One region of the Pseudoalteromonas sp. ASV78 genome, then DNA from elsewhere that is predicted to be linked to it. Evidence: predicted binding sites of a transcription regulator. Region 1 holds the regulator's gene; each other region holds the start of a gene.
What was found. Region 1 encodes FliA, which starts transcription of late flagellar genes. Its sites were predicted from a motif close to CTAAAGNTNNNNNNNNNNNNGCCGATA; they were not measured.
Positions count from the first base shown of each region.

Region 2: ACMVDV_RS00315 (DUF4402 domain-containing protein) is a predicted target of FliA. The motif match lies at 8,367-8,393, and genes of this name have one in related genera.
Region 3: pomA (flagellar motor protein PomA) is a predicted target of FliA. The motif match lies at 7,939-7,965, and genes of this name have one in related genera.

Region 1 covers NZ_JBLOPA010000001.1:181,083-191,195, reverse strand. Annotated here, with positions in the region: gene ACMVDV_RS00780 (chemotaxis protein CheA) at 1-1,531, opposite strand, end outside; gene ACMVDV_RS00775 (protein phosphatase CheZ) at 1,546-2,310, opposite strand; gene cheY (chemotaxis response regulator CheY) at 2,328-2,711, opposite strand; gene ACMVDV_RS00765 (RNA polymerase sigma factor FliA) at 2,752-3,462, opposite strand; gene ACMVDV_RS00760 (MinD/ParA family ATP-binding protein) at 3,489-4,349, opposite strand; gene flhF (flagellar biosynthesis protein FlhF) at 4,342-5,823, opposite strand; gene flhA (flagellar biosynthesis protein FlhA) at 5,847-7,955, opposite strand; gene flhB (flagellar biosynthesis protein FlhB) at 8,050-9,180, opposite strand; gene fliR (flagellar biosynthetic protein FliR) at 9,190-9,969, opposite strand; gene fliQ (flagellar biosynthesis protein FliQ) at 9,971-10,113, opposite strand, start outside.
Region 2 covers NZ_JBLOPA010000001.1:68,866-78,978, forward strand. Annotated here, with positions in the region: gene mutH (DNA mismatch repair endonuclease MutH) at 130-801, opposite strand; gene rppH (RNA pyrophosphohydrolase) at 1,229-1,750, shown strand; gene ptsP (phosphoenolpyruvate--protein phosphotransferase) at 1,768-4,041, shown strand; gene ACMVDV_RS00290 (sulfite exporter TauE/SafE family protein) at 4,110-4,919, shown strand; gene lgt (prolipoprotein diacylglyceryl transferase) at 4,932-5,735, shown strand; gene ACMVDV_RS00300 (thymidylate synthase) at 5,750-6,601, shown strand; gene galU (UTP--glucose-1-phosphate uridylyltransferase GalU) at 6,637-7,515, shown strand; gene ACMVDV_RS00310 (SPOR domain-containing protein) at 7,693-8,328, shown strand; gene ACMVDV_RS00315 (DUF4402 domain-containing protein) at 8,448-9,041, shown strand; gene ACMVDV_RS00320 (DUF4402 domain-containing protein) at 9,052-9,522, shown strand; gene ACMVDV_RS00325 (molecular chaperone) at 9,531-10,113, shown strand, end outside.
Region 3 covers NZ_JBLOPA010000001.1:3,981,751-3,991,863, forward strand. Annotated here, with positions in the region: gene ACMVDV_RS18150 (diguanylate cyclase domain-containing protein) at 1-1,929, shown strand, start outside; gene ACMVDV_RS18155 (YncE family protein) at 2,043-4,205, opposite strand; gene dxs (1-deoxy-D-xylulose-5-phosphate synthase) at 4,624-6,489, opposite strand; gene ispA ((2E,6E)-farnesyl diphosphate synthase) at 6,594-7,481, opposite strand; gene ACMVDV_RS18170 (exodeoxyribonuclease VII small subunit) at 7,485-7,727, opposite strand; gene pomA (flagellar motor protein PomA) at 8,029-8,796, shown strand; gene ACMVDV_RS18180 (flagellar motor protein MotB) at 8,799-9,719, shown strand; gene ACMVDV_RS18185 (hypothetical protein) at 9,868-10,113, shown strand, end outside.

The sequences.
Region 1 (10,113 bases):
GCTTTTCAGGATCCATACCCGCCCCATCATCACGAATGGTAAGCAAAATATGGTCACCCTCTTGAGATGCTGACAATGTCACGGTACCTGTGCGCGATTTACCTGCAGCTTCACGCACATCTGGCATTTCAATACCATGGTCAACTGAATTACGTACTAAGTGGACAAGTGGATCAGCCAGTGCTTCAACTAAGTTTTTATCTAGATCGGTTTCTTCACCAACCAATAACAGGTTAATGTCTTTTTTCAAGCTACGCGCTAAATCTCGTACCACACGAGGGAAACGACCAAACACTTTCTTGATTGGTTGCATCCGCGTTTTCATCACCGCACCTTGTAAATCTGCTGTCACTACATCAAGGTTAGAGATGGCTTTACCCATCGCTTCGCTTTCAGTATTGGTGGCAAGGCTCACTAAACGATTACGAACTAATACTAATTCACCGACCATATTCATTATTTGATCGAGGCGCTTAGTATCAACGCGCACTGTGGTATCGGCTTGTGGTGGTGGCGCTTTTTTAGCCGCAGCAGGGGCTGGCGCAGGCGTTGCTGTAGGGGTTGGCTTTTCAACCGCCTTACTTGCTTCACTTGGAGCTGGTTTTTTAATTTCAGGCTTAGCGGCAACAGCAGCGGATGGCGTTGGCGCAGGTGCTGACTCTGTCGCTTGGGGAGCACTTCCTTTACCATGCAGTTCATCAAGTAAAGCTTCAAATTCATCATCACTGATTTCATCTGGGTTGGTGCTTTTCGGCGCTTCAATCGGCGCGGGGTTAGGAGCAGCAGCTTGGCTACTTGCAGTGTTGTTGCTCACCATACCAAAGCTGCCAACACCATGTAATTCATCTAGTAAGTTGTCAAATTCGTCATCAGTAATATCACTGCTCGATGAATCATTATGCACTGAACCGGTTGTGGTTATTGGGCTTTGGCCTTTACCATGCAGCTCATCGAGTAAACTTTCAAATTCATCTTCAGTAATTTCATCAATTTGAGTATCATTTTGGTCACTATCTACCTGACCATCAAATAATAAGTCAAATGCAAATGGATCGTCATCATCTAAAATAGCATCAGCATCTACGACTGGTGTAGGTGTCTCATCCACTGATGCTGCTGCACCACTGATTTCATCAGCAGTTGGCGGCAAACCTAATTTATGTAAAACGGCGAGTAGTTCAGGATTGGCAGGCTCTGGCTTTTCTCTGCTTTGGATAGTCGCGAACATTTCGTTAATTGTGTCAAGCGCTTGTAAGATAACATCCATCAGCTCAGAATTAACTTTTCGCACGCCTTGGCGTAATAAATCAAACACGTTCTCAGCGCCGTGACAAGCATCGACTAACTCAGTCATACTTAAAAAGCCAGCGCCACCTTTGACCGTATGAAAACCACGAAAAATTGCATTGAGTAATTCGGTATCATCTGGGTTATTTTCAAGCTCCACCAGCTGTTCTGACAAAAGCTCAAGAATTTCTCCAGCCTCTACTAGAAAATCTTGTAAAATATCTTCATCGACTTCAAAGCTCATGCAGTTTTCTCCTCTTAGAAGCCCAAGCTTGATAATAAATCATCTACATCATCTTGCCCTGAGACAACATCATCACGAGATTCTTTATCAATAATTGGCCCTTCAGGGCCTGCAAGTGTATTTTCAGCAGGCGGTTTTTCAATGGCTGGTGCTATTGTTTTTGTTTCGCTATCATCTTGGCTGCCAAATGCGGTTAACAAGTGGATCAAGCTGTCTTCTACTTCTCTAACTAATTCGATCACCCGACGGATAACTTGACCAGTCAAATCTTGGAAATCTTGCGCCATTAACACATTGGTCATCAGCCCTTGCAATTCATCCGTTTTAGCTTGTGAGTTATTCATGAAGTTATCTAAGCTATGACAGAGTGTTTTAAACTCTCCCAGCTCAATTTCACGATTCATGAGACGGTCCCACGTAGGTTTGATATGTGAAATTTCATCTGCAAGTTGTTGAGCAATTGGTAAGCTTGCTTCTACCGCATCCATGGTCTTGTTGGCAGCGTTTTCTGTCATTTCCATAACATAATTAAGGCGCTGCTTAGCATCAGGGATAGCTTCAGTCGTCAAGTCAGCTAAACGTGTATCAAGCTCAAAATTTTTCAACGCGTCATGAAGCTGACGCGTCAGTTTGCCTACTTCGGCGAATAATTCTGATTGCTCTTTTGACGCCGCATCAATAATTAATTGATCAGCTTTTTCTTGTTCACCGTTTTCAAGGTAAACCACAAGCTGACGGGCTTGTTCTAAACTGATCTGAGGCGCAGCTGGTGCTGACATAAGCCTCTCCTATTTATTTAACCTAAACGCTCAAACACTTTTTCCAATTTGGTCTTAAGTGTTGCAGCTGTAAATGGTTTAACGATATAGCCGTTAACACCAGCTTGGGCAGCAGCAACTATTTGTTCTTTTTTAGCTTCTGCTGTTACCATCAAAACTGGAAGATGTTTCAGGCTGTCATCGGCCCTAATAGCGCGCAACAAATCAATCCCTTGCATGCCCGGCATGTTCCAATCTGTTACCACAAAATCAAATTCTTGATTCTGTAACATCGGTAAAGCTGTTGAGCCATCATCAGCTTCTTGTACATTTGTAAAACCCAAATCTCTTAACAGATTTTTGATAATACGTCTCATCGTCGAAAAATCATCAACAACAAGAATTTTCATGTTTTTATCCAAAACATCCTCCGGTGAGGTCTGAACCTATATTTACTTACTACTAATTTATCCAGTCATTGATTTTTGCTTTGAGCTTAATCATCGCCTGACCATGTATCTGACTCACACGCGATTCGCTTACATCGAGTATATGTCCAATCTCTTTTAAATTCATTTCATCGTTATAATACAGCGACAATACTAACCCATCTCGTTCAGGTAAAGATTGTATAGCCGTTAACAATGATTGATTAAAACGTTCATTTTTAACGTTATTAAAGGGCTTGTCTAGCGCTAAATCATGTCCCACAGGGGTAATTACATCTTCATCAACCCCTAAGTCCTCTATTCCTAGCACTTTACTTGAATTGACATCATTAAGAATATGATGGTACTCATCCAGTGTAATATCAAGTTTTTCAGCAACTTCAATGTCTTTCGGCGCGCGATTAAGTTCGCTTTCTAGTTCGCTGATAGCCTCTGCTACTTTGCGGCTATTACGATGTACAGAGCGAGGAGCCCAATCGCCACGACGCATTTCATCAAGCATCGCACCGCGAATACGAATACCTGCAAAGGTTTCAAAGCTTGCGCCTTTACTTGCATCAAAGTTTTTTGATGCTTCAATTAACCCTATCATCCCCGATTGAATTAAATCATCGAGTTGCACACTCGCAGGTAAACGAGCGATTAAATGACACGCTACTTTTTTGACTAGAGAAGCATGTCGTTCAACAATCACATTTAAATTTTGTGTAGATTGATATCCCATCGCTTTATTCACCGATGCCGTCATAATTAGCCGTTTACTAGTTTTTCTATGAAAAATTCTAAATGGCCAGAAGGTTGATTAGGTATAGGCCATTTAACTGCTTTTGTCGCTAATGTTTTAAATGCTATTGCCGCAGGAGAACTTGGAAATAAATCAACAATCACTTTTTGCCGGCGCGTTGCTTTACGCATATTTTCATCATAAGGGACGGTTGCCACCAACTCCATCGATACATCCAAAAAGCGATCTGTTACTTTTGAGAGTTTAGCAAATAGTTCATGGCCTTCACGCATACTGCGCACCATATTAGCCACGATTTTAAATTTATATACGCCATGCTCACGGCTTAATACCTTGATTAATGCATAAGCATCGGTGATTGAGGTTGGTTCATCACATACTACCACCATGACATCTTGCGCTGCGCGCGAAAAACTTAATACCATGTCAGAAATACCAGCAGCAGTATCAACGATTAATATATCAAATTCGGTATTTAATTCGCTAAAAGCACGGATCAAACCGGCATGCTCAGAGGGAGAAAGTTCGACCATGCTTTGTGAGCCAGAAGTTGCAGGCACTATTTTTATTCCTGCAGGACCTTCGACTAAAATTTCATCAAGTTCACATTCACCTGATAATACATGAGATAGGTTGCGCTCTACTCGCAGTCCTAACATCACATCACAATTTGCCAAACCTAAATCGGCATCCAGTACTAATACTCGGTTTCCGAGTTGACCTAACGCAATCGCAGTGTTTAGTGAGACGTTAGTTTTACCAACCCCTCCTTTACCACCTGTGACAGCGATAACTTTAACGCCGTTATTATTGTTTTGACTCATTTTACGCAGGCCACTTGCTTGATCTAATACTGTGTTAATCATACATCCCTACTGTGCTTGACGCTACTGCTTGACGTCTTGAATGTTGTGCTTTTGTTCTTTTTAAATACAATTGTTCAGCTTTTTTTACTAATTTCTCTGCATTAGCGACCCGAATGTCCTCAGGAACGCGCTGACCGTTAGTAAGATACCCTATTGGGAGGCGATTTTGAATCGCTATACTGATAATCTCACCTAAACTTAGCGATTCGTCTAATTTAGTGAAAATACAGCCACTTAATTGTACTTTTTTAAAGTGCCTTACGGTTTCTTGTAACACGTTAATTTGTGCTGTGGCGCTAAGTACCAAATAGTTACGAATATCGACACGTTGATTACGCATTAGCGTATTTAATTGCTCGGTTAAGCGTAAATCACGTTGGCTCATGCCAGCGGTATCTATTAATACTAGACGCTTATTGCGTAAATGATATAAAACTTCTGCTAATTCATTGGCATCTTTTACTTGTTTTACACCACAGCCGATAATACGACCATAAGTAGCTAATTGCTCATAAGCACCAATACGGTAAGTATCAGTAGTAATAAGTGCGACTTTATCAGCGCCGTACTTCTGTGCACCGAGGGCGGCAAGTTTAGCCACCGTGGTTGTTTTACCGACCCCCGTTGGGCCAACAAGTGCATAAACTCCGCCTTGGCGTAAAATTTCATTGTTCGTAGTATGCATTTGGTTTTCAACCATTTGCAACAGTGCTTGCCATGCTTGCTGACGTGATACATCATCAGGAATGAAACAGGCCATTTGCTCTGCGACTTCACTGTCGATGCCCATACCCACTAAGCGGTCAATCATGCAAGCACGAGTTGGATCGCGACGAGCCATATCTTGTTGCATTAAACCCGACACTTGATATTCAAGTAATTGACGCATCGCGGCCATTTCATCACGCATTGCGCTGATCTCATCAGTTTTTGCTGCGCTTTTGGTTGCCACTGGCGTATCTAAATCATCAAAACCACTTTCAAGTTCATCATCAAAGCCTAAGCTGTGTGCTTGCGTTTGTGGACGAGGCGCGCTATCGCGACGAGCAAAATCATTATGTGCTTGAGGTTCATGGCGAGTTTGCGGTGCTTGATGTTGTTGCTGTGGCTGATACTGAGTTGCAGTATCAATCCCTGACTGGCTGAACATTGAGGCAAGCTCAGGTGAGCGCGGACGTGGTGATTGACGCTCTAATAATGCTTGTAGGCTGTCAGCTACCGCGGCTTGCGGTTCAGGCTGTGTACGTTGCGGCGCAGGTTTCACAAAGTTAGCATTGGTTTGTGCTTGTGCCATTGTAACTTGTGGCTGTGCTGGTGCTTTAGGGGCAGCTTTTTCATAATCAACGGCGGCGACAATCTCGACTCCATTGGCTAACTTTTTATTTGACATGATAACAGCATCTACACCGAGTTCATCTTTCACTTCTTTCAGTGCGGTACGCATATCTTTAGCAAAAAAACGTTTTATTTTCATGGTTCAACCCCTTTAAAATCCGATTATTGGCCTACTGAGCTGACAATCTTGATCTGTCTTTCGTCTGGTACCTCTTGGTAAGACATCACTCGCAATCCTGGAATGGTGTACTTAACAAAACGAGATAACACAGTGCGTAACATTCCTGACGTTAGCAATATCGAAGGTTCACCGGCCATTTCTTGGTTTTGATGCGCTTCATTTAATGATTGTTGAAGTCGCTCTGCAAGTCCTGGTTCTATTCCGGCGCCTTCGTCGCCTGCATTTTGCAGTGACTGATGCAACATCTGTTCCAACTCAGGCGCCAAGGTTATGACAGGGATTTCTGCTGACATACCAACCGCGTCTTGGACAATTAATCTGCGCAGGGAAATACGCACTGCGGCCGTTAGTACGTCCGGATCTTGGCTACGTGGGCCGTACTCAACTAAGGTTTGCACAATTGAGCGCATATCACGAATAGCAACGCCTTCATTCAATAAATTTTGTAAGACTTTAACAATGACCGTCAGTGGCAAGGTATCTGGTACTAGCCCTTCAACTAACCGAGGGTGGCTCTTGGCAAGCATATCAAGGAGGTTTTGTACTTCTTCATGGCCAAGTAATAGCGCGGCACTGTTAGTCAATAATTGACTTATATGCGTTGCTACCACAGTCGCGGCATCAACCACCGTATAACCAAGCGATTGCGCTTCATCTTTTTGATCAGGTTTGATCCAAATGGCATCTAAACCAAAGGCAGGATCTTTTGTTTCAATCCCTTTGATTGGGCCAAATACTTGCCCAGGGTTTATCGCCAGCTCATCACCATGCTTAAGCTCACCTTCACCCGTTGATACACCCATCATGGTGATTCTGTATGCATTAGGGTCAAGTTCTAAGTTATCGCGAATATGCACCGGTGGTACTAAAAACCCTAATTCTTGAGATAATTTTTTACGTACCCCTTTGATCCGATTTAACAGCTCGCCACCTTGTGATTGATCAACCAATGGAATTAAACGATAGCCAACTTCAAGACCAATTACATCCACTTGCTGAACATCATCCCAACCAAGTTCTTTTTGCTCTTGTTTATTTGCAACACCGGTGCCAGCAGGCCCACCATTTGCAGCTTCAGCTTCTTTCGCTGCCGCTTCTTTAAGTTTATTTTGCTGTACATAATAAGCGAGGTAACCCAGTAACGCCCCTAAGCTTAAAAATGCAAAATGTGGCATACCCGGCACTAAGCCCATCACGATTAAAATACCTGAAGCGATAAATAGTGACTTTTCATTACCGAGTTGTTTCTTGAATTGGTCGCCCATATTGAGCGATTCATTTTGACGGGTTACAACGATTGCAGTGCCAATTGATAATAGTAATGAAGGTAATTGCGCAACTAAGCCATCACCAATGGTAAGCAAGGTATACACTTCCATAGCGTTGCCAAAGCTTAAATCATGCTGGATCATGCCAACAAATAAACCACCGACAATATTGATGATCAAAATGACGATACCGGCAATCGCATCGCCTTTTACAAACTTACTTGCCCCATCCATTGAGCCGTAGAAGTCGGCCTCGCGAGTGACTTCTTCACGACGATCTCGCGCTTGCTCGGCACTGATAAAACCTGCATTTAAATCAGCATCAATGGCCATTTGTTTACCTGGCATCGCATCTAAGGTAAAGCGTGCTGATACTTCAGAGATCCGGCCTGCGCCTTTCGTGATTACCACAAAGTTAATGATGATCAAGATTAAAAATACCACGAGACCAACAGCATAATTGCCTCCGATCACCACCGAGCCGAAAGCTTCAATTACTTTACCGGCGGAATCCCCGCCGTTGTGCCCTTCTAGCAATACTACCCGAGTACTGGCCACGTTAAGTGCTAAACGCATAATGGTGGCAATCAATAGCACGGCGGGGAACATCCCAAAGTCTACCGGTTTCATGGTGTATACGGTTACCAACAAAACCACTAGCGCTAAAGCTATATTAAACGAAAAAAGAATGTCGAGTAAAAATGGCGGTAACGGTAAAATCACCATGCCCAGCGCAGCAAGCACCAGCAAAGGCGTCCCTACACCTTTTAAATACTCTTTTTTATCTTTATTAAGTTGTTGTAATACAGCTTTAAATTCCATAATTCTACAATTTCAAAAAATTGACACTACACGGAATTTGCAATAACTATTCCAAGTTATTAATTAATAGCTTAAAAAATACTGATTATTCAAATCAATACTTGTAGGCATCTGGAATTGGCAGCGTTTTATTTAATTTTGTTGGCCGTTTGCCGCGACCTTTTTGAAAACGTTTTAGCTGAAATACATAAGCTAAAACTTGTGCGACCGCGGTAAATAGTTGGTCAGGAATTTGCTCACCCACTTCGGCGGTATGATACAGTGCCCGTGTCAACATAGGGGATTCCACAATTGCGACCTCGTTACCAATGGCTATTTTTCTAATTTGCATCGCCATTTCATCGACCCCTTTGGCAACCACAATCGGTGCGCCGGCACGCTCAGTATCGTACTTTAATGCCACAGAGTAATGAGTAGGGTTAGTAACAACGACATCGGCATCAGGCACATCCTGCATCATGCGGCGCTGCGACATTTGTCTTTGCGTTTGCCTGATACGGGCTTTTATTTGTGGGTCACCTTCAGAATTTTTATATTCATCTTTAACTTCTTGCAAAGTCATTTTTAATTCTTTGTGATGTTTATGGCTTTGGTATGGCGCATCAATGGCAGCAATAATGGTTAAGGTGCAGGTTAATCCTAAAAACATCCAAGCCAGTATTTCTAAAGCATGAATAATATTACCCGGGGCACTTTCAACACTCAAATGGAGAATTTCATCAAAAAAAGTATTAATCAAAAATATGGCAAAGCCTGCAACTACGACAAATTTTAAAATCGATTTAACCAGCTCAACCCCCGCTTGAGGGCCTAGCATCCGTTTAATGCCTTTGGCTGGCGACATTTTGCTGGCTTTTGGTGCTGCTGCTTGCCAACTAAAGTTAAAGCCGCCGAGCAAAGTGTTGCCAATAAAAGCCGCCAGTACAATAATAAACACAAACATCGCCATCGGAAATAGCAACGCATCGGCAACAGTTCCCCATACCGAAAACATCTTGGTGGTGTCGTACGTTTCATTGCGATTTAAGCTGAGCATGCGGCCCATAATATTATACAAACCCTTGCCAATTTCAGGTCCGTACATCAACAATGAGATAGCAGAAAAAATAAGTACAAACATGGTGCCTAGCTCTTTAGAGCGAGCTATTTGACCTTTCTTTTTCGACTCTTCAATTTTTTTTCCAGTGGGTTCTTCGGTTTTTTCTTGACCTGAATCTTCAGCCATCACTCTCTCCTAAGGGGAACAACCAACTAAAGTACACATTAACTCAACCATTTTTAGCCATTGAAATTCAAATTGAGTCACAAAGTTACCTAAGGTTGCCCATATAATCACCAGCCCTGCCACTAGAGTAAACGGAAAACCAATAGAAAAAATATTTAACTGCGGCGCTGCGCGGGTCATCACGCCAAACGACATATTGATCACTAACATAGCTGTTAAAGGTGCCAGTGATAACACCAGTGCCGTAGTAAACATCCAGCCGCCCCACGTCACTATGTCCCAATAGTGATCCACCGCCCACCAATTACCATCAATCGGCAGTACTGCAAAGCTATGCACCACCATTTGGATCATCATTAAATGGCCATTAAATACAAAGAATAACAGCGTTGCTAAAATCAAATAAAACTGCCCCACAGCAGGTACACTCATACCATTAGAGGGATCAACAATGGAGGCAAAACCTAAACCAGTTTGCATCGCCAAAATTTGTCCAGCCAATACAAAAGTATTTAACATTAACAATGAAGCAAAACCAATAGCGACACCAATAAGCAGTTGTTGAATGACCACTAAAATCATTTCAAAGGAGAATAAGTTATTAAACGTGACAGGTGGTAACACGGGCACCACTAAAAAAGTAGTGACCACGGCAAGCCCCATTTTTATCCGCGTCGGCACAGTTTTAGCACCAATGCCTGCCATTACCATAATCATCGAGCTGATACGCACTAACGGCAGTAAAAAGTCACTCAGCCACTGGATGATGAGCGAAAAAGGGAACTCCATACTAGCCTGCAATCTCTGGGATAAGTATGATCAACCGTGTAAAAAAGTCCATCAACTCTTGGGTTAACCAATGCCCTCCGACAATCAGCGCACTGATGGTAATTAATAAGCGTGGTAAAAAACTGAGGGTTTGTTCATTAATTG
Region 2 (10,113 bases), 110 kb from region 1:
AGAAGTAAAAGGTCAGTAATTCTTTGCTAAGAATATGATTTAAGCTTTTTAAAAATCCTCGCAAATGCGGGGATTTTTGTTTTAAGAACACGGTGGTTTGCTTGCGCGTTTTTCTGACGCTTGAGAAAATTACAGTTGAAACTGCTGTTTTAAAATCTCTGCGGTAAAGCTGGTTTTTAAATAAAAACCACGGGGTAGGGTTTTAATAATTTGCCCATTAGGGCCAATGGCGTCGGTGACGATACGGCTGTTAGCGGCTTTTGGGCGAATTTGCATCGCATCCCCTAAATGCCCTGAGATCTCATCAACACGACCCAGTGCAATCAGCTCCATTTGCTCTTCCCAGTCCCGTTGTAACTGCGCATCTTGCTCTGCTGAGGGTTGCCATAAAAAGCCACTGCCAATGGTTCGATCAAATGGCACAATGTCGCGCTCGCCTAATATGGGCAGCCACAAGACATGATTGAGCTTTTTGCGCACATTACTTTGCTGCCATGTCATACCGGTAACATTTAAAAGCGGTGTAACCGACACAAAAGTAGTCTCTAGCGGTTTACCTTTATATGAAATTGGTAAGGTTTTTAACTCTATGCCAAGTTCTTCAAAATCGGGCGTGGGTTTCGAGCCTGCTGTTGCCCCTAATGCATATTCAATCAATTGCCCGGTCCAGCCCTTTTCCTTTAATAAATGCTCCGGTGTTTTAAACTGATAATGACTTGCTAATTGGCCTAATGTCAGTCCTGCAATGTTGCTAACACGTTGCATTAATTCATTGATTGAATGTGGTTTTATCGGTTTCATAGGGGGTTATTTAGTTGTATAAATTCACTACTCATGATAGCAAAAGAGTTTAACCGTGGATATCTTTGCGTTTGGGTGTTTTTTGTTCAGTGATAGTTTGCTGTGTTTTTAGACACGGTGAAGTTTGCTGACTTTAGGCTTAATGTATTGAATTTAATGATTTTTAACTATTAAATTTGCAAAGCCTTTAAGCTATGTTGAAAACTTGTTGGGATAAATACAGAACTATGAACAATGTTATCCACAGAAACTGTGGAAAAGGCAAGTTATTAGATCTGCTATTGTGGATTTGTTTGCAAAATGAGCTGTATAAACTAAAGTTATGCACAAGCTGTGAGTAAGATGCGTAAAACTCTGAATATTGTTTGCCGTATTGCAGGTAATGTGGAACAATCATTAAAAATCGACTTACAAATGAGGCACTAAGGTGATTGATGCCGAAGGTTTTCGTGCCAATGTCGGAATTGTAATTTGCAATAATCAGGGACAGGTCTTTTGGGCCAGACGTTATGGTCAGCATTCTTGGCAATTTCCTCAAGGTGGTGTTGATAGTGGCGAAACAGCAGAGCAGACCATGTTCCGTGAATTACACGAAGAAGTCGGCTTGCGCCCTGAAGATGTAGAAATTGTCGCAAGTTCAAAACATTGGTTACGTTATAAATTGCCCAAGCGTTTGATCCGCCGAGACTCTAGTCCGGTGTGTATTGGGCAAAAGCAAAAATGGTTTTTACTGAAACTGCGTTGTAAAGACGAAGATGTAAACTTACTGAAAACACATCATCCTGAGTTTGATGATTGGCGCTGGGTAAGTTATTGGTATCCGGTGAGGCAAGTTGTATCGTTTAAGCGCGATGTTTATCGTCGTGTTATGAAAGAATTTGCACCTTTTGCGATGCCTTTTAATAAACGTGAACAGCCTAAAGATACTTGGCGCCACAAAGGTAAATAATATAAAGGAGCAGTATTATGCTGGCTACACTCAGAGCTATTGCCGAGTCCGTTTCGCAACAAGCGAGTTTGGATAGTGCGCTAGCATGTTTTGTTGAAATGGTGAAAGATGCCATGAAAACTGAGTGCTGCTCCATTTATTTTGCTGATTACAGTCAAGATAATTTCGTATTAATGGCCACCAGAGGGCTAAACCCTGCTGCGGTTGGTAAATTTAGAATCGGTTTTACCGAAGGCCTTGTTGGCTTAGTTGCGCAACGAGAAGAGCCTATAAATATCGCCTTTGCCAAATCTCACCCGCGTTTTAAACTCTCACCTGAAGTTAACGAAGAAGGCTTCAACGCATTTTTGTCTGTACCTGTAGTTCATCAAAAAAAAGTGCTGGGCGTTATTGTTGTGCAACAAAAAATTGCCCGGGTATTTAGTCAAGATGAAGAGTCTTTCTTAATTACATTATCTGCGCAACTTGCGTCACAATTAGCGCATGCTGAAATTAAAGAAATACTACGCCAAGATGAATTCTCCCATCAAACCTCGGTGCTAAAAGGGGTTTCAAGTGCGCCAGGGATTGCGATAGGGCAGGCTTTTGTTATTCTGCCGAAACTTGATTTTAAGTCTATCGAATTAAAAAAAGACGAAAACGGCACTGAGCAGCGCCGCTTATTTACTCAAGCGGTAGCTGCTACACGCAAAGAATTTAATACTTTGTCGATGACGCTTAGCGATTCTATCCCTAAAGAAGCGTTGGCAGTGTTTGATGTGTATCAGCAATTACTCGACGCGAAAAGTTTAGGGCAAAATGTTGAAGCACAGCTGCAAGAAGGCTGGTGTGCAAAAAGTGCCTTGAAAATTGTCATTGAGCGCTTAATTTCGCAATTCAATGCTATGCAAGACCCTTATATCAAAGAGCGTGCGGTTGATGTGAAAGACATTGGCTTGCGCGTGTTGCATCATCTGGTTAATACTGAGCACGCAGTAAAAAGTTACCCCAAAGATACCGTACTTATCGCTAATACCTTAACCCCAGCAATGCTTGCAGAAGTACCCAAAGGGCACTTGGTCGGGGTGGTGAGTGTTAACGGTGCAGCTAATAGTCATGCGTCAATTTTAACTCGCGCCATGGGGATCCCGGCAATTTGGGGCATTGAAGATTTACCGCTGTTGCAGTTTGATGGTAAAGAAATGATTTTGGATGCCTATGCAGGGCGATTGTATATTTCGCCTTCGCAAATGCTACAAGCTGAATACTTACAACTACAGCATCAAGAAAGCCTACTGAATGATAAGTTTATGGCTGAGCAAGAGTGCGATGCGGTGACATTAGATGGCGAACATATTAGTTTGTTGCTCAATGCGGGTTTGGATCTCAATACCGAAAAAGCTAATACAAAAGTTTGTGATGGTGTTGGGCTATACCGAACTGAAGCTTGGTTTATGCAAAAAGGCCAGTTTCCATCACAGATAGAGCAAGAAAATTGGTACCGCGAAGTATTAGCCAGTTACCACCCTGAACCAGTAGTAATGCGCACACTCGATATAGGTGGTGATAAAGCATTGGATTACTTTGATATTACAGAAGAAAACCCATTTTTAGGCTGGCGGGGTATTCGTGTCACATTGGATCACCCCGAGATATTTTTAGATCAGCTCAAAGCCATGGTTAAAGCAAATATTGGCTTAGGTAATTTAAAAATTATGCTGCCAATGATAAGCGGTACCGAAGAAGTTGACGAATCGTTAGCATTGTTAGAACAAGCTTATTTTGAACTTGCAGAGCAATACCCAGAGCAAGCGATTGAACGCCCAGAGATTGGCGTTATGTTAGAAGTACCATCAAGTGTTTTTATGCTGCCAGAATGGGCTAAAAAAGTAGATTTTTGCTCTGTCGGGAGTAACGATTTAACGCAATATTTACTCGCAGTTGATCGCTCAAATGCCCGTGTTGCTGATTTATTTAATCCCTATCACCCAGCGGTATTACGGGTACTGCAAAAAGTTGCAAAAGAGTGCCAGCAACATGAAATGTCATTTAGTTTGTGTGGTGAGTTAGGTGGCGATCCAGAAGGTGCAATACTGCTAATTGCGATGGGTTATCGACGTTTGAGTATGAACTACTCATCATTAAGTAAAGTTAAGTGGGTGTTAAGGCGGTTAAAAGCCAGCGATATGGAAGCATTGTTGGCTGAGTGTTTAGCACAATCTACTGCAAAACAAGTGCTTAGGCTCACCCGTAACTTTATGATTGAACATCAATTGGGGGAATTATTTTATACCCCAAATCAGGCTTCTTAATAGTGCTGTAAAGATCCGATATAATCGATTAATATATGCATATAACATTTAAGATATAAGAGTTTGCTATGCATGATTTAGTCATACTGATCCTCAGCTGCGCGTTATTAGGTTGTGTGGTTGGATTTTTAGCAGGGTTATTAGGCATAGGTGGTGGCTTGATTATTGTGCCCGTGCTCAGTGCGTTATTAGTGAATTTTGATGTTGTGGCGGTTGATCATGTACTGGTTATTGCTATAGCCACCTCGCTTGCCTCTATTTTATTCACCTCCACGTCATCTGTATTAGCTCATCATAAAAACAACAATGTATCATGGGAAATTGCGCCTTGGGTTATGTCTGGCGTTGGGCTCGGCGCTTTGATCAGTGGCTTTGCGGCCAGTTTAATTCCTGAGCAATTATTACGCATTGTATTTGCTGTCAGTGTGGTGTTTATTGCTGCCCGTATGGTGTTGTCTGCGCGTAATAAACCAGCAGTAACTAAACCCATGCCAAGCGGTCCGATAATTGGCGCTATTAGTGCCGTGATGGGCGGATTATCAGGCTTGATTGGTATTGGTGGAGGGGCGCTGATTGTGCCATTACTGCATTATTTTTCGGTGGATATTAGAAAAGCGATAGGCTGCGCGGCCGCATGTGGCATTGTGATTGCGCTATTTGGCTCTGTTGGATACATCAGTGCGGGGTGGCAAGTTACCGATTTACAACACGGCTTTGCAGGTTTTGTGTATTTACCGGCATTATTAGGTATAGTAATAACTTCGTGGTTTATGGCGCCAGTTGGGGCTAAAGCAACGCATTATTTACCCGTTTCAACGATAAAAAAAGTGTTCGCGGTGTTACTGGTTATTATCGCGCTTCAAATGGTTTTTAGTTAAGGTTTAATTTATATGGCTCTTGAATTTCCAGAGATCGATCCGATCATATTTACAGTCGGTCCTCTCAGCGTACGTTGGTACGGTTTAATGTATTTAATTGGTTTTGCTTTTGCAATGTGGTGGGCAAATAGACAAGCAGCTAAACCAAACTCTGGTTGGACAAAAGAACAAGTCAGTGATTTACTTTTTTACGGCATGCTAGGAGTGATCCTTGGTGGGCGTATTGGTTATGTACTGTTTTATCAATTCAGTTATTTTTTAGAAAATCCATTGTATTTATTTAGAATCGACCAAGGTGGCATGTCATTCCATGGTGGCACATTGGGTGTGATCAGCGCCATTTGTATTTTTGCTTGGACCCGTAAAAAGCAATTATTGGCAGTAGGCGATTTTGTTGCACCACTAGTACCCGTTGGATTATTGGCGGGGCGTATAGGCAACTTTATTAACGGCGAATTATGGGGGCGAACTACCGATGTGCCTTGGGGCATCGTGTTTCCTACCGGCGGACCGCTTGCACGTCACCCATCACAATTATATGAAGCGTTTTTAGAAGGCCTAGTACTGTTTATTATTTTATATGTATTTACTAAAAAGCCACGCCCTGCTGGCAGTGTTGGTGGATTATTTTTACTCGGTTATGGCGTATTTAGATTCTGCGTTGAATATGTACGTGAGCCTGATGCTCATTTAGGCTTATTTGGCGGTTTTATTTCGATGGGGCAAATATTGTCATTGCCAATGGTCATCGCAGGCCTAGGTTTGATAATATGGGCGTACAAAAAGCCACAGTCTGCTGTTGCAAGTAAAGCATAAAAAAGAAGCTAAAAATGAAACAATATTTAGAGTTATGTCAGCGCATTGTTGATGAAGGTGTATGGGTTGAGAATAAACGCACAGCAACGCGTTGTTTAACGGTAATTAATGCTGAACTTGAGTACGACGTTGCGAATAATAAGTTCCCAATGATCACCACCCGAAAAAGTTATTACAAAGCGGCCATCGCTGAGCTGTTAGGTTACTTACGTGGTTATAATAGCGCAGCACAATTTCGCGAAATAGGTTGTATGACATGGGATGCTAATGCCAATGAAAATCAAGCATGGCTAAATAATCCAAACCGTAAAGGTGAGGATGATATGGGTCGTGTCTATGGTGTACAAGCGCGAGATTGGCAACGCCCAGATGGCACGCCTTTAGATCAGTTAAAAAAGGTGATTGAAAACCTAAAAAATGGTGTGGATGACCGAGGTGAGATCATCACTTTTTACAATCCAGGTGAATTTGATTTAGGCTGCTTGCGCCCATGCATGCATACACATACATTTTCATTACTTGGCGATACACTTTATCTAACTTCTTATCAGCGTAGTTGTGATGTACCGCTTGGCCTGAATTTCAATCAAATTCAGTGTTTTGTATTACTCGCGTTAGTTGCGCAGATCACCGGACACAAAGCGGGCAAGGCTTACCATAAAATTGTTAATGCACATATTTATGAGAACCAACTGGAATTAATGCGCGATGTGCAGTTACAACGTGAGCCATTTGCATCACCAACGCTTACGATTAATCCAAAAATTAAATCACTCGAAGACATTGAAACTTGGGTCACCCGCGATGACTTTGAGGTGCATGGCTATCAATGTCACGATGCAATTAAATATCCGTTTTCAGTGTAATAATTAATAAGCATCATAGTTTTAAGGAGAGAATAATGAAAGCAGTGATCCCAGTCGCAGGGCTTGGCACCCGTATGTTGCCAGCTACTAAAGCTATTCCAAAAGAGATGTTACCTGTTGTAGATAAACCCTTGATTCAATATGTAGTTAATGAAGCGGTTGCTGCGGGTATTAAAGAAATTGTATTAGTAACTCACTCGAGTAAAAATTCAATCGAAAACCATTTTGATACCAGTTTTGAGCTAGAAGCAACGCTAGAGAAACGGGTAAAGCGTCAATTACTTGCTGAAGTACAAGCGATATGTCCAAAAGACGTCACTATCATCCATGTTCGCCAAGGTGAAGCAAAGGGGTTAGGCCATGCGATTAACTGCGCTGCACCTATTATCGGCAATGAACCGTTTGTGGTAATTTTACCTGATGTGATTATTGATGACGTTGAAAGCGACCTAAGCAAAGATAACCTTGCAGAAATGATCGCGCGTTTTAACACAACCGCACACAGCCAAATTATGGTTGAGCCAGTACCAATGCAAGATGTTGATAAGTTTGGTGTGGTTGATTTAGGTGACGCTACACTTGAGCAAGGGCAGAGTGCGCCAATTAAGAATATGGTCGAAAAGCCACCCATTGCTACTGCACCATCAAATTTAGCGGTAGTAGGGCGTTACGTTTTAAGTAAAAATATTTGGCCATTACTTGCGAAAACCCCTGCAGGTGCAGGTGATGAAATTCAACTTACCGACGCTATTGCCATGTTGATGGAAAAAGAAGCTGTTGATGCATACGCCATCAAAGGACGTAGTCACGACTGTGGCAGCAAGTTGGGCTACTTAAAAGCGACCATTGAATTTGCACTGCGCCGTGATGAATTTAAAGATGAGCTTAGTGATTTTATTAAAACCTTAGTTTAAGGTTTAAGTTCATTATAAAAAGTGTCTAAGAGGCACTTTTTTATTGCCTGAATTTTAGTAAGAATATGACTTACCGAATATTTATTTGTCGATATTTCGTTTCCTTTTAGCAAAACAGCTGTAACTGGCACTTACTTTGCTTACAATACCGCATTGTTTATTTCGTGATGCTAACAGATGATGTGTTTTAAAAAACAAACTTGGTTGCCACTGGCAGTGTTAGTTGCAACTATCAGCCTTAACGGGTGTAGTAGCAGCTCCGCTGCAAAACAACCCGCATTAATATCAGATCAACAAGTCAAAGAGTATGTACAGCAATGGCACTCGCAACAAGAGAGCATTACTCGTCTAGCTGCGATGGAGGAAGATCTGCAATTGTTAATTATGGCGCTTTCATCAGATACAGAAATAGCTGAAAACCCAGCAGCGTTGCGTCAAAATGATGTTGCAGTTGTACATAGCAGCGATGATCCGCAACTATCTCAACTCAATAACGCAGCAAATCAACAAACTCAAGCACCCGCAAACAATTATCAGCCACATTTAACTGATCCCTTACCTGGGGCACAACTTGGCCTGTATTTAAAACCGCAGAGAGTGAGGACGCAAATAGTAAGGTTACAGCAACAATATCCGCAGGCATTTAGCCAATTAAATTTTGTAATGACAGAGCGTCAAAATAAAGGCGTTACCTTGTATGGACTCCGTGTTGGACCGTTTCAAAACTATACCGAAGCCAATGTTTTTTGTTCATTAGCACAAAATTTAGGCCAAAAATGCCTGAGTGCGCCATTTGTTGGCCAGCCTTTGTAATGAAGTAAGTTATTTATCTGATTTTTCAGTCATTAAGCTTAAAGTAATTGTTCTAAGTGTCGATAATAATTATGATGGGGCCAAATACGGTAATACCCCAATTCTTATAAGGATTTAATATGAAACGATCTCTTGCTATTATTAGCGCTTTTTCTTTAATTCACTCTTTTCCTACATTAGCGACAAGCGCTGACTTTTCTGCAACAGTTAAAGTACAAAACACTGTTGTTTTAAGTAAGGGAGAAGATCTTAGTTTTGGTACTATACGTGCTGTAGCACAGGATGATGGCGCTCAAGTTGCAACCCTGACAATTAACCCCAACCCTAATGCAGCAATTAAAACTACTAAAACTGATGCTGGTGATGCTTTAATTTCAGTCATTGAAGAAGGTTCTCCTGCTACTTTTACTGTGTCAGATGTAGTACCTAATGCGATACTTACTATTACTAAACCTGGGGCAGGAAGGCTTGAATCTGCATCAAAAGGAGCGGGTGAGCCGCAATTCTCGATTGATGATTGGACCTTCTTTATCACTAGTGGACCAAATATAAACACGCCTTATGACGATTTAACAGCAAAATTAATTGCCAGTGAAGACGGTGAAGTTGAATTTGCTATTGGTGCCACATTGTCTACAGATAACTTAGCAACAACTGTACCTTACAAAGATGTTGAATATACAGGTACTTTCCAAATCGAAGTAGCTTATTAAATCGTTTCTAGTGCGACTTTTACCTTATGCAGTGGCTGTAAGTGCTTTAATTTATAGCCCGTATAATTTTGCCAATTCGATTGTCCAGCAACATCTTGATTTTGGCACTTTGGTGATCCCTAGCAATAGTAACATCAGCTCTGTGATTATTAAGGCTGACGCTGAGATAAATACAATAGGTCGTATTTATGTGCTAGAAAAAGGCCAACCGGCTGAGCTATTGCTGACTGATTTTCCTGTGCATACACAGCTAACCATGCAATTAGTTAACTCTGTAACAGTGCAGCACAACGCACAGGGTAGCAGCAGCGCCGATTTTGAAGTACGTCTTAATGGCTTTCCAAAATCCACCATAACTGATGATTTAGGTGAAGCGAAAGTATTTATTGGCGGCACATTGATAACAAAACCTAGCAGTAAAAGCTATTCAGATGGCGACTACTCCTCCACTACTAACCTAGAAATTTCGATTGACTACTAAGGACTGTCATGTTCAATAAATTAACAGTGATGTGTGTGCTGCTAACAGCATTTTTTAGCCAAATGGCCTTGGCAAACTTATTGATTTCACCGACCCGTGTTACCTTTGATGAACGTCAGCGCAGTGCCAAAGTAACAGTGATCAACAACTCTGATGAACAGCGTACTTATCGTGTTATATGGAGTGAAAAGCAAGCTTTATCGGGTGGAGGTTATAATAACTTAGCGCAAGTAACAGCAAACAGTTTATCGCCAATGACGCGTTTATCTCCTAAGCAAGTGACCTTAGCACCTGGTGAAAAACAAACCGTTAAAATTGCGATTCGAAAGCCAAAAGGTTTACAGCCTGGCGAATATCGTTCGCACTTATTATTTCAAGCTTTACCTAATGAGAATAAAGAGCAAAAATCAGGAATACAGATCAATATGATTATGAGCTTTAGTATTCCAGTTATTTATCGTGAACAGCCAGAACAACCTAAGGTTACGATCACTCAGGCAAATATTATAAAAAATGCCAATCAGACCAAACCACAAATTCAAGTGCAACTGCAACGACATAACAACTTTAGTAGTTATGGAAAACTCAGCG
Region 3 (10,113 bases), 3.8 Mb from region 1:
GTGCATGATTTACAGTTTGATGGCTCGCGCTTATACATTGCCACCGGGCGCGGGGTGTATTTTTATGAAAACAATACCTTGTTCGCAGTTCCTGGGCGTGCGTTAAAAGATAACCCTGTGTTCGCAATCAGCCGCTCTAGCAAAGGAGGGTTTTGGCTTGGCACCGGGCGGGGAATGTACCGGCTGAGTTACGGTGGGTTAACCCCGTTTGCATATAATGCATTTTTAGGTAGTAAGTTTATTACCTACGTTGTTGATGAAGCAAATTTTGGCCTAATTGGCACCAGCAAAGGGGCTTACTACTTTACCGATCGTGGTATTGAAAAAATTGGCGACCAAACCAGTCTTGAAAGTGCTTATGTTACCAGTATTCTAAATATTGATGGGGTCGGTATCTTGATCGGCTCATTAAATGACGGTTTGTTTTATCGCAGCGGTCAAGGATATTGGCGCCAGCTAGATGCAACCAATGGTTTACCTTATGGTTCTATTTTTAGTTTACGTTACGATGAGAAGCTAAAGCGTATTTGGGTGAGCACCATGAAAGGTGTATATCGCATGCCGGTTGAGCAATTTAGTGGTGATATTGAAAGTTTAAAAGTAGAGCAAGTTATTTCATCCTATGATCGCCAACTAGATGGTAAAGCGAGCCAATGTTGTACTGGCCTTGGCCATGATGCGGTGGCTGAATCGGGTAATTCAATCTGGTATCCAAGCTTACAAGGTGTGGTAGAAATTCCCAAAGACATTGAGCTATTTGGTATTAAACCATTAAAACCTAAAGTTGAAAGTTTAAATACTGGGCTACGCAAGCTTGCTACAGCGGCGCTAGGGCGTAACCCACAGTTAGAGATTGATGAACGTGATATCACCCTAAAATACACGGCAATCGACTATTATGCGCCAACCAGTATTGAATTTCGTTATCGCTTAACTGGTCTCGACAGTGATTGGCGTTATGCCAATACTCGTCGCGAAGCTATTTATACTAATTTACCGCCTGGGGCCTTTTTATTCCAGCTTGAAGCTAAACGCCAAGGTGAAGGCTGGCAAAAGGCGCAACGTACAGAATACTCATTTGTGGTACCAAGACGGTTTGATGAAACAATTTACTTTAGACTGCTGATCACCGGCAGCTTTATTTTGTTATTTTATTTGGTGTTCTGGGCATTTAGAAAACAAGAACGGCGTAAACAAACCGCACTTGAAAGCCTGATCACCGAACGTACAGGTGAGTTGCGCCAAGCAAATGATAAGCTTAATCAAGTTAACTCACAGCTTAAATTGATGAGCCATTCTGATGAGCTCACCGGGCTGCGTAGCCGTCGTTTCTTGTTTGATCAGTTGCCAAAGGATATTGAACATTTCCAACGTAATTCGCAATCATTACAAGCGCAAGGGAAATCCTTGATACTGCTAATTATTAATTTTGATAATTTTAGCCGTATCAATGATGCTCATGGCCCGATTGGTGGTGATAGTTGTTTACAGCAAATGGCTGCATTACTAAACTCGCGAACTCAGGGCTCAGATTATGTGGCGCGTTGGAGTGGTGATGAGTTTTTATTACTATTACGGGATTTTAAGCGTAGCGCTATCGACAATTATGCCGCTGAGCTTTGCAAAGTTATAGCCGATCACACTTTTAGACTCCCAAGCGGTGATACTATTAATCTGACTGCATCAATTGGTTTTTCATTTTATCCGTTGCCACTATTAGGCGGTCAAGTGATTGGGTGGGAAACCTCCGTCAATTTGGCGGATATCGCGCTGCATCAAGTAAAAAAACGCGGTGGCGATGGTGTCGCCAATATCACTTTTGATGAACAGTTAGATGCCTTTGAATTTGAACAAACTAATAATATTGATCAGCAACTGAGTGTGTTACAAGCCAATGGTTTAGCCGATATTAAAGTCTGGATGCGCTAATGTTTGCGGGTTTGCTTGTGTTTTTGGTCGCTAGCAATAAGAAATGCCTTAACTCGAAAAGTTAAGGCATTGGGAGGCCAACTAAAGGCAGTTAAATTAACTGTCCTTGATGGTTAGCGGTTTAGCCAAGTTGGTAAAATAGCCACTGATTCAGGGGCTGTGAACGAGTAGCTTAAGTTGGCTGCAATATCACCACTTGGGCTATTTAAAATATTGTCAAAACGCATTACTAAGCCATTTGATTTTTCGGCAACAAAAAGGTGGTTACCGGTAAACATAATATCGACTGGGTTACCAAGCATAGTCGCAGGTCCTGCGATATTGACACTGACATTACTCAAGCCTGAGCTAGTACCCGCATTATTCAAGACAAATAATTTGCCATCTGTGGCGTCTGCTGCACTGCCTACATCTGAGACGATCAACGAGTCACTAAGCGGATCATAATCGATGCCATGGAGATTGGTCGGAGCAGGGAAGGCAGCGCCAGCTGTTGCAGGTGTGATCAAGCGATCTTCGCCTGTAATTGTGCTCATACCGGCCATTAGTTTACTGTTAACTTCATCAAACACGGCAATCGTACCATTGGTTAATGCAACAAATGCACGGTCTGTGGCGACATCGTAATCGACATCCCAAGGGCGTGCGCTGTTACTTGGTGTGAGTGTGATAAGCGGGCTTGCATCACCTGTAGTACAGGTTGAAAACACTAAAATACCCGGTGTGGTCGCATTATTTTCAGCAACAAAAATTAACCCACGGTCAGATGCTACATCAAGACCTTTAGGTGAAATTAGGCCTGTATTTGCACCACTAATAATAGAGTCTTGGCTTAGAGAAAATACCTCACCATCGCGATGCATGGCGACTTTGTTGGAAATGACAATACCACCGACTGAAGTTGTGCTGTTGTCAAAGGTTGTATAACTATTACCAGCTTTATCAAAGGTCACGCTTTCGATTGTTTGACTGGCATTATAACTGCCCAGTTCGCTGGTAAGTGGCGCATTTAGACGTGATATTTGCCCTGTTGTTGGACCAGCAGCAGCTGGGTTGCTACTGACTGCAATACCCATTAATGGCATGTTAGCCAAATAACTGTCTGATACATCTGCCATGTCATTGTGCATTACTGTTTCAGTAATTGATTCTGGCTTAATAGTGGGTGTAACGCTATCTGGGCTGATATCACCGCTGGCACCTGAAAAAATATTGCTAAATACCAGTACTGCGTCATTTGATTTTTCTGCAACACGTAAATCGCTGCCTGTTAGGCTGATATCAACAGGGTTGCCAAGCATACTTGCTGGGCCTGCAATACTACGTGCAACAACGGTGTTACCATCGGCAAGCGATGCATTATCGATCACAAACAAGGCACCATCAGTTGCATCACTGGCACTACCGACATCAGAAAGCACTAATTTATTGGTGTTAGCATCATAAACAATACCATGAAGGTTGACGGAAATTTTCTCGCCAGCTTCATTGCTAGGGGTGATGGTACGTGTAGGCATTGCCACAAAACCGCCATCGACATAATTGTCATAGACAGTAACGTCACCATTGGTTAGCGCCACATATAAGCGGTCGTTGCTATCATCGTAGGTAACATCCCACGGTTTTGCGTCTGTTACTGTGCTTGCTAAAGGTGCAGTATCACCCGCTGCGGTGGCACCAAAAACAGTGATCTGAACGGCATTAAAGTCGGCGATAAAAATGAGTCCACGCTTAGTAGATACATGAATGCCTTTAGGATTGACTAAGCTGGTATTGCTCCCAGTAATAGTGCGGTCACGGTTGCTATCGAACATTGTGCCATCTGCGCGACTTAATACTTGGCAAACGGTGCTCAGTGCGCCATTACCAGAATCGCTGGCTTGCACTAAATTACCTAAGCCATCAAATGCAACACCTTCATTGGCACCACTGTTAAATGTTTTTAACTTCGCAGCATTTTGGTCAATTAGATCAATCGTGCCTGCGTTGTCGGCCCCATTATTAGCTAAGATAAAGGTTGCTGCTGCAAAACCAGCACTCCCATCGGCTCCATCAACACCGTCACTGCCATTTGCACCGTCAGTACCATTTGTTCCGTTAGTGCCAGCAACACCTGCCGCGCCTTGTGTACCCCCAGCACCATCGCTCCCATCGTCACCATCACAGCCGGTTAAACTAAACAAAATTGCTAAAGTAAGTGCCGATAAGCAAAGTTTACTTGCCATTGATTGAGCGTGAATAGACTGTGTTGTTGCGCCTAATTTGAACGTTTTCATAATTTGTACCTTCTTAAATATTCCATCAAATGTGAACATACAAAGAGTTTTGCTTAAAACAGCCTATACCAATCGTGTTAAGTTATTAGTCATTTATAGCGACGGATAAATAGAGTGATAACAAGGCATAAATTTTAATATGTAGTTGTTCTACATGAAAAATTTATAACGCCGTTAGCGCTTTATTTAGCACGCTAGAAAGGCTAAATATTTAAGTCGATTGGTATTACATAAAAGCGTGAACGCTTTGCTCACGAGTTAACCTCAGTGAATAAACGTGACAGGGAAATTATTGGATGCAAGAAAATGAAAATAAATTGAAGTTTTTTGTAATGAGTTGATTTTTATAGGGATAATAAAAAAGGAGCCGTTGCTCCTTTTTTATTATCTCACCTGACTCTATGTGCTACAGCATAGTTTAGTCAGTAATAAAGTTTTTAATGCTCTCAAGTATGCCTTGTGAGCCTAAGCCCATTTCATCGTGCATTTGCTCTTGCGTACCATGTTTGATGAATTCATCCGGAATACCTAAATTTAGGATGCTTACCTTTGCTTTTATAGCTGCTAAATATTCATTAACGGCAGAGCCTGCGCCACCAACAATGGCATTATCTTCAAGTGTTACAATAATTTCATGGTCAGCTAATAAAGTGTCGATTAGTGCGCTATCTAGCGGCTTAACAAAACGCATATCAACGAGGCTTGCGTTGAGCTCTTTTGCAGCCAGTTGAGCATTCTCAAGCAAAGTACCAAAAGATAAAATAGCGATTTTAGTACCTTGCTTAATCACACGGCCTTTGCCGATTTCAAGCTCGGTCATTTGTTCGCAGATCTCAGTTGTGCCAGCACTACCGCGAGGGTAGCGTACCGCGACGGGTTGATTACATTGGTAACCCGTGTAAAGCATTTGGCGGCATTCATTAGTATCACTTGGCGCCATGATAATCATATTTGGAATACAACGCATAAAGCTTAAATCGTAAGCGCCCTGATGGGTTTCACCATCCGCACCAACAATACCGGCACGGTCAATAGCAAATAATACCGGTAAGTTTTGCAGTGCTACATCGTGAATGAGTTGGTCATACGCACGTTGTAAAAAGCTGGAGTAAATAGCAACGACCGGTTTTAAGCCTTCACAAGCAAAACCTGCCGCTAAAGTAACCGCATGCTGCTCTGCAATGGCAACATCAAAATATTGCTCAGGGTGTTCTTTTGAAAAGCGCACCATACCAGAGCCTTCACGCATGGCTGGAGTTATCGCCATTAGTTTGTGATCTTGGCTTGCCATATCACATAGCCAATCACCAAATACTTTAGAAAAAGTTGCTGCTCCCGGTTTTGATTTTGGCAAACTTGAAATCGCAGGATCGAATTTTGGCACACCGTGATAACCAATCGGATCGGCTTCTGCTGGTTTGTAGCCTTTACCTTTTTGGGTTTTGATATGCAGTAGTTGTGGGCCTTTTAAATTACGCATATTACGTAATGTATCTACCAACATATTTACATCATGGCCATCAATTGGGCCGATATAGTTTAAGCCAAGCTCTTCAAAAAAAGTGCCAGGAATAACCATGCCTTTTAAATGCTCTTCCATGCGACTGGCTAATTCTTTTACTGGAGGAACACCAGCAAGTAGCTTTTTACTGCCTTCGCGAATATTAGTGTAAAAACTGCCGGATAAGATGCGCGCAAAATGGTTAGTGAGTGCCCCCACGTTTTCTGAAATCGACATTTCGTTATCATTTAAAATGATCAACATATCAGACTTAACATCACCTAAGTGATTCATAGCTTCAAATGCCATGCCTGCAGTGATCGCACCATCGCCAATAACCGCGACTGTTTTACGACCTTTGCCTTCTTTTTGCGCCGCAATAGACATGCCTAAAGCCGCAGAAATTGAGGTGCTTGAATGACCGACACTAAAGGTATCGTATTTACTTTCCTCACGAAATGGAAAAGGGTGCAGGCCATCTTTTTGGCGAATAGTATGCATTTGATCGCGACGACCCGTTAATATTTTATGCGGGTAAGCTTGATGACCTACATCCCACACTAAACGGTCTTCGGGAGTATTGTAAACATAGTGCAATGCAACCGTCAGCTCTACAGTACCTAAGCCTGATGCAAGGTGACCACTGCTTTGCGACACTGAGTTAAGTAAATAATCACGCAGCTCATTGCTAAATGCAGGTAATTTTTGTTGCGCTAAATCACGCAGTTGGGCTGGTTCATCAACCAAACCTAATAATGGATACTTGCTACTATCAAGTGTCATGATTTTTCATACATCCTTCGCTAACCAGACGTTATTATAACGCAATGTTACTCTGGTTTTTTAGTTATTTTGTACATCATTATCAGCTTAATCTGAAGCTGCAATTAATAATCGCGTTCCACAATATATTTCGCTAAATGCTCAAGCTCTGTGGTATCGGCATTTATTGCAGCTAAAGCATGCAGTGCTTGTTCAAGTAAGTGTTGTGCTTTTTGCTTTGCACCAGCCAGACCAAGTATAGCTGGGTAGGTTGCTTTATTTGCTGCAACATCGGAACCTTGTGGTTTTCCTAGCACTTGAGTATCGCCTTCGATATCTAGGATATCGTCTTGTACCTGAAAAGCCAGTCCAATTGCATCACCAAAGCGCTTTAATTGTAATAATGTATGCTCATCAATATCCGTTGCACACAGTGCCCCTAAACTAATTGCGCAGTTTAGCAAAGCACCGGTTTTTAGTTGATGAATACGCTCAAGTTCAATGAGGCTTACTGCTGTGTTTGTTGCGGCAATATCCAATGCTTGGCCACCGACCATACCTTCAATGCCGGATGCTTTGGCGAGTGTTGCAATCATTTTTAGCTGTTGCTGGGCAGGGACATCAAATGCATGATTAGCGATTAAATCAAACGCCAGCGTTTGCAGCGCATCGCCAGCTAAAATGGCATGCGCTTCACCATATACAATATGGCAAGTCGGTCTACCGCGGCGTAAATCATCATCATCCATAGCAGGTAAGTCATCATGGACTAACGAATAGCTATGAATACATTCAATTGCGGCAGCTAAAACATCTAAATCCTGATGCTTAGCACCAAGCATTCTGCCAGTGGCATAGACCAAAAATGGCCGCAGCCGTTTGCCGCCGTTTAAAACACTATAGTGAGTGGCCAGCTTGATAGTTTGATCGGTATCCAGTGGCTGCTCAAAATACCGATTGAGAGTGGCTTCAACATCACGTTGAGCGCATTTAATTTGCTCTGTTATTAACACTCGTTATTCCAAATCATTATCAAAGTTAGTAAGCGATGACTGACTATCGTTACCCATCAAAATAGCGACTTTTTGCTCTGCTTGTTGCAATTTATTAGACGATGCCCCAGCCAACGCAATGCCGCGTTCAAATTGTTTTAACGATTGTTCAAGCGAAAGCTCACCTTGCTCCATTTCTGTGACGATTAAGGATAATTCTTCAAGCGCTTGCTCAAAGCTTAGGTTCTCTGGTTTTTTAGTCGCCATAGTGGATTCAACTTAGATGATAGAAATGTGAGGCCAATTTTAGGGGGAATGCTAAACTAGGTCAAAGACTGATGCATTTTTTTTGAATAATAAACTGTTTTCTTATCACGATTAATGGTTTGTACCAGAACTTAAACCTTGCAGGTTAAGCATGGTAGATTAAAATGCCAATAGAGCAAAAAACTTTCATTTCATTTTTTTCATTAAATGGTTTAAGTAATTCAATAGATTGCCGATAAGCAGTTAATAATAAAAGTTTGCTGCCATAGGCAGTAAAGCATGAGTTCCTTTGGAGGGGTAAGTGGATTTAGCAACCATTATAGGTATTCTCGGCGCTATTGGCTTGATAATCATGTCCATGTTTTTGAGTAGCAGCGGCGAAATAGTGATGTTCTACAACACTCCGTCTGTGGTGATTGTATTTGGTGGTTCGATTTTTATCGTGTTATCAAACTATACGATGAGCCAGTTTTTTGGCATTGGTAAAGTTGCTGCTAAAGCGTTTATGTTTAAAATTGAATCCCCAGAAGAGCTTATCGAAAAAGCCGTTGAACTTGCTGATTCGGCACGCAAAGGGGGGTTTTTAGCGCTCGAAGAAGCAGAAATACCGAATGCATTTATGCGCAAAGGTGTCGATATGCTTGTCGATGGCCATGACGCGGATGTGGTTAGAGCGACACTACAAAAAGATATTGCTCTTACCTCTACTCGTCATGAATCGGGTGCTGGCTTATTCAAAGCGCTTGCCGATATCGCGCCTGCTATGGGGATGATTGGTACTCTTATTGGTCTAGTGGCGATGCTATCAAATATGGACGACCCTAAAGCAATTGGACCTGCCATGGCGGTAGCGTTGTTAACAACTTTATACGGTGCATTTTTAGCCAACGTGGTTGCGATCCCAATTCAAGTCAAATTAGAGCTACGTAAAGATGAAGAAGCCATGAACCAGCGTTTGATCTTAGATGCTGTATTAGGTATTCAGGATGGTCAAAACCCAAAAGTAATTGAAGGTATTTTGAAAAACTATCTCGCTGAATCAAAAAGAAAAGTCGATACTGAGGAGTAAGCATGTCTGAGCAAGAGTGCAAATGCCCACCACCAGGACTTCCTGCTTGGATGGGCACGTTTGCGGATTTGATGTCGCTATTGATGTGCTTCTTTGTACTTTTGCTCGCGTTTTCAGAAATGGATGTGCTGAAATTTAAACAAATTGCGGGCTCGATGAAATTTGCTTTCGGTGTACAAAATAAAATAGAAGTTAAAGATATACCTAAGGGAACATCCGTTATCGCGATGGAGTTTACGCCAGGTAAACCAGAACCGACACCAATAGAAACAATTCAACAGCAAACCGTGGAAATGACTCAGCAAATGTTGGAATTTCAAGCTGGTGATGAAAGTTCTGCCGGTGGCCGTCAAGAACAACGCGGTAATAAGCGCGGTGGTGAGTCACAAAGCACAGCACAACAACAAGCCTCTGAGCAAGCAGTTTCTGCCGCTGATCAAGAGCAAGTGAATGAGCTGGTGAAAAAAATAGCACAGCAATTAGAGCAGCAAATCATGGACGGGGCGATTGAGCTGGAATCTTTAGGCCAGCAAATTCTTATTCGTATTCGCGAAAATGGCTCATTTCCTTCGGGCAGTGCTTTTTTGCAGCCTAAATTCAAACCTATTATTCGCGATATTGCAACGCTTTTAAAAGATGTTCCTGGTGAAATTACTGTCTCTGGGCATACCGATGATTTTCAAGTATCCAATGAGTTGTATACCAATAACTGGGATTTATCATCGAAGCGTGCTGTTGCAGTGGCAACAGAAATGCAAAAAGCGCAAGGCTTTGATAAGACGCGTATGGTTGTAGTAGGCCACGCAGAAACTCGACCACTTGTTCCCAATGATTCTGACGCGGATAGACGACGTAATCGCCGTGTTGAAATCTCCATTATGCAAGGTAAAGCAAAAGAGTCAGATCCGATAGATGTAAGATAAAGGTACTTGGCAAAGTAGCTAATTTAGCTTAAAGTGACTTTTTAACAAGTGTAACGGAGTGTACGATGAAAAACGTTGATAAATATAGCTATATGCCGGGTAATGGTAATGGCGGCGATGATGATAAAAAACCAGATTAGGTAATTCTATGCCCCCATGGTTCGAAACTAGTATGAGAGTACTTGAAAATAGCTGGGTGTTTATTTTAAGCCCAGCTATTTTTGTTTTTTATTTACGTAAGGATTATCTCGCACTGCGTTTTGCGTTGGTTACTGCTGCGTTTTTTTTGTATGGCGCTTTAATTTACGATAGTCTAATGAGTATTGATGAAGGCGTTTATGTTTATCGCTACGTAGTCTGGGCATTTAATGATATTGCTTGGATGGCCTTGATT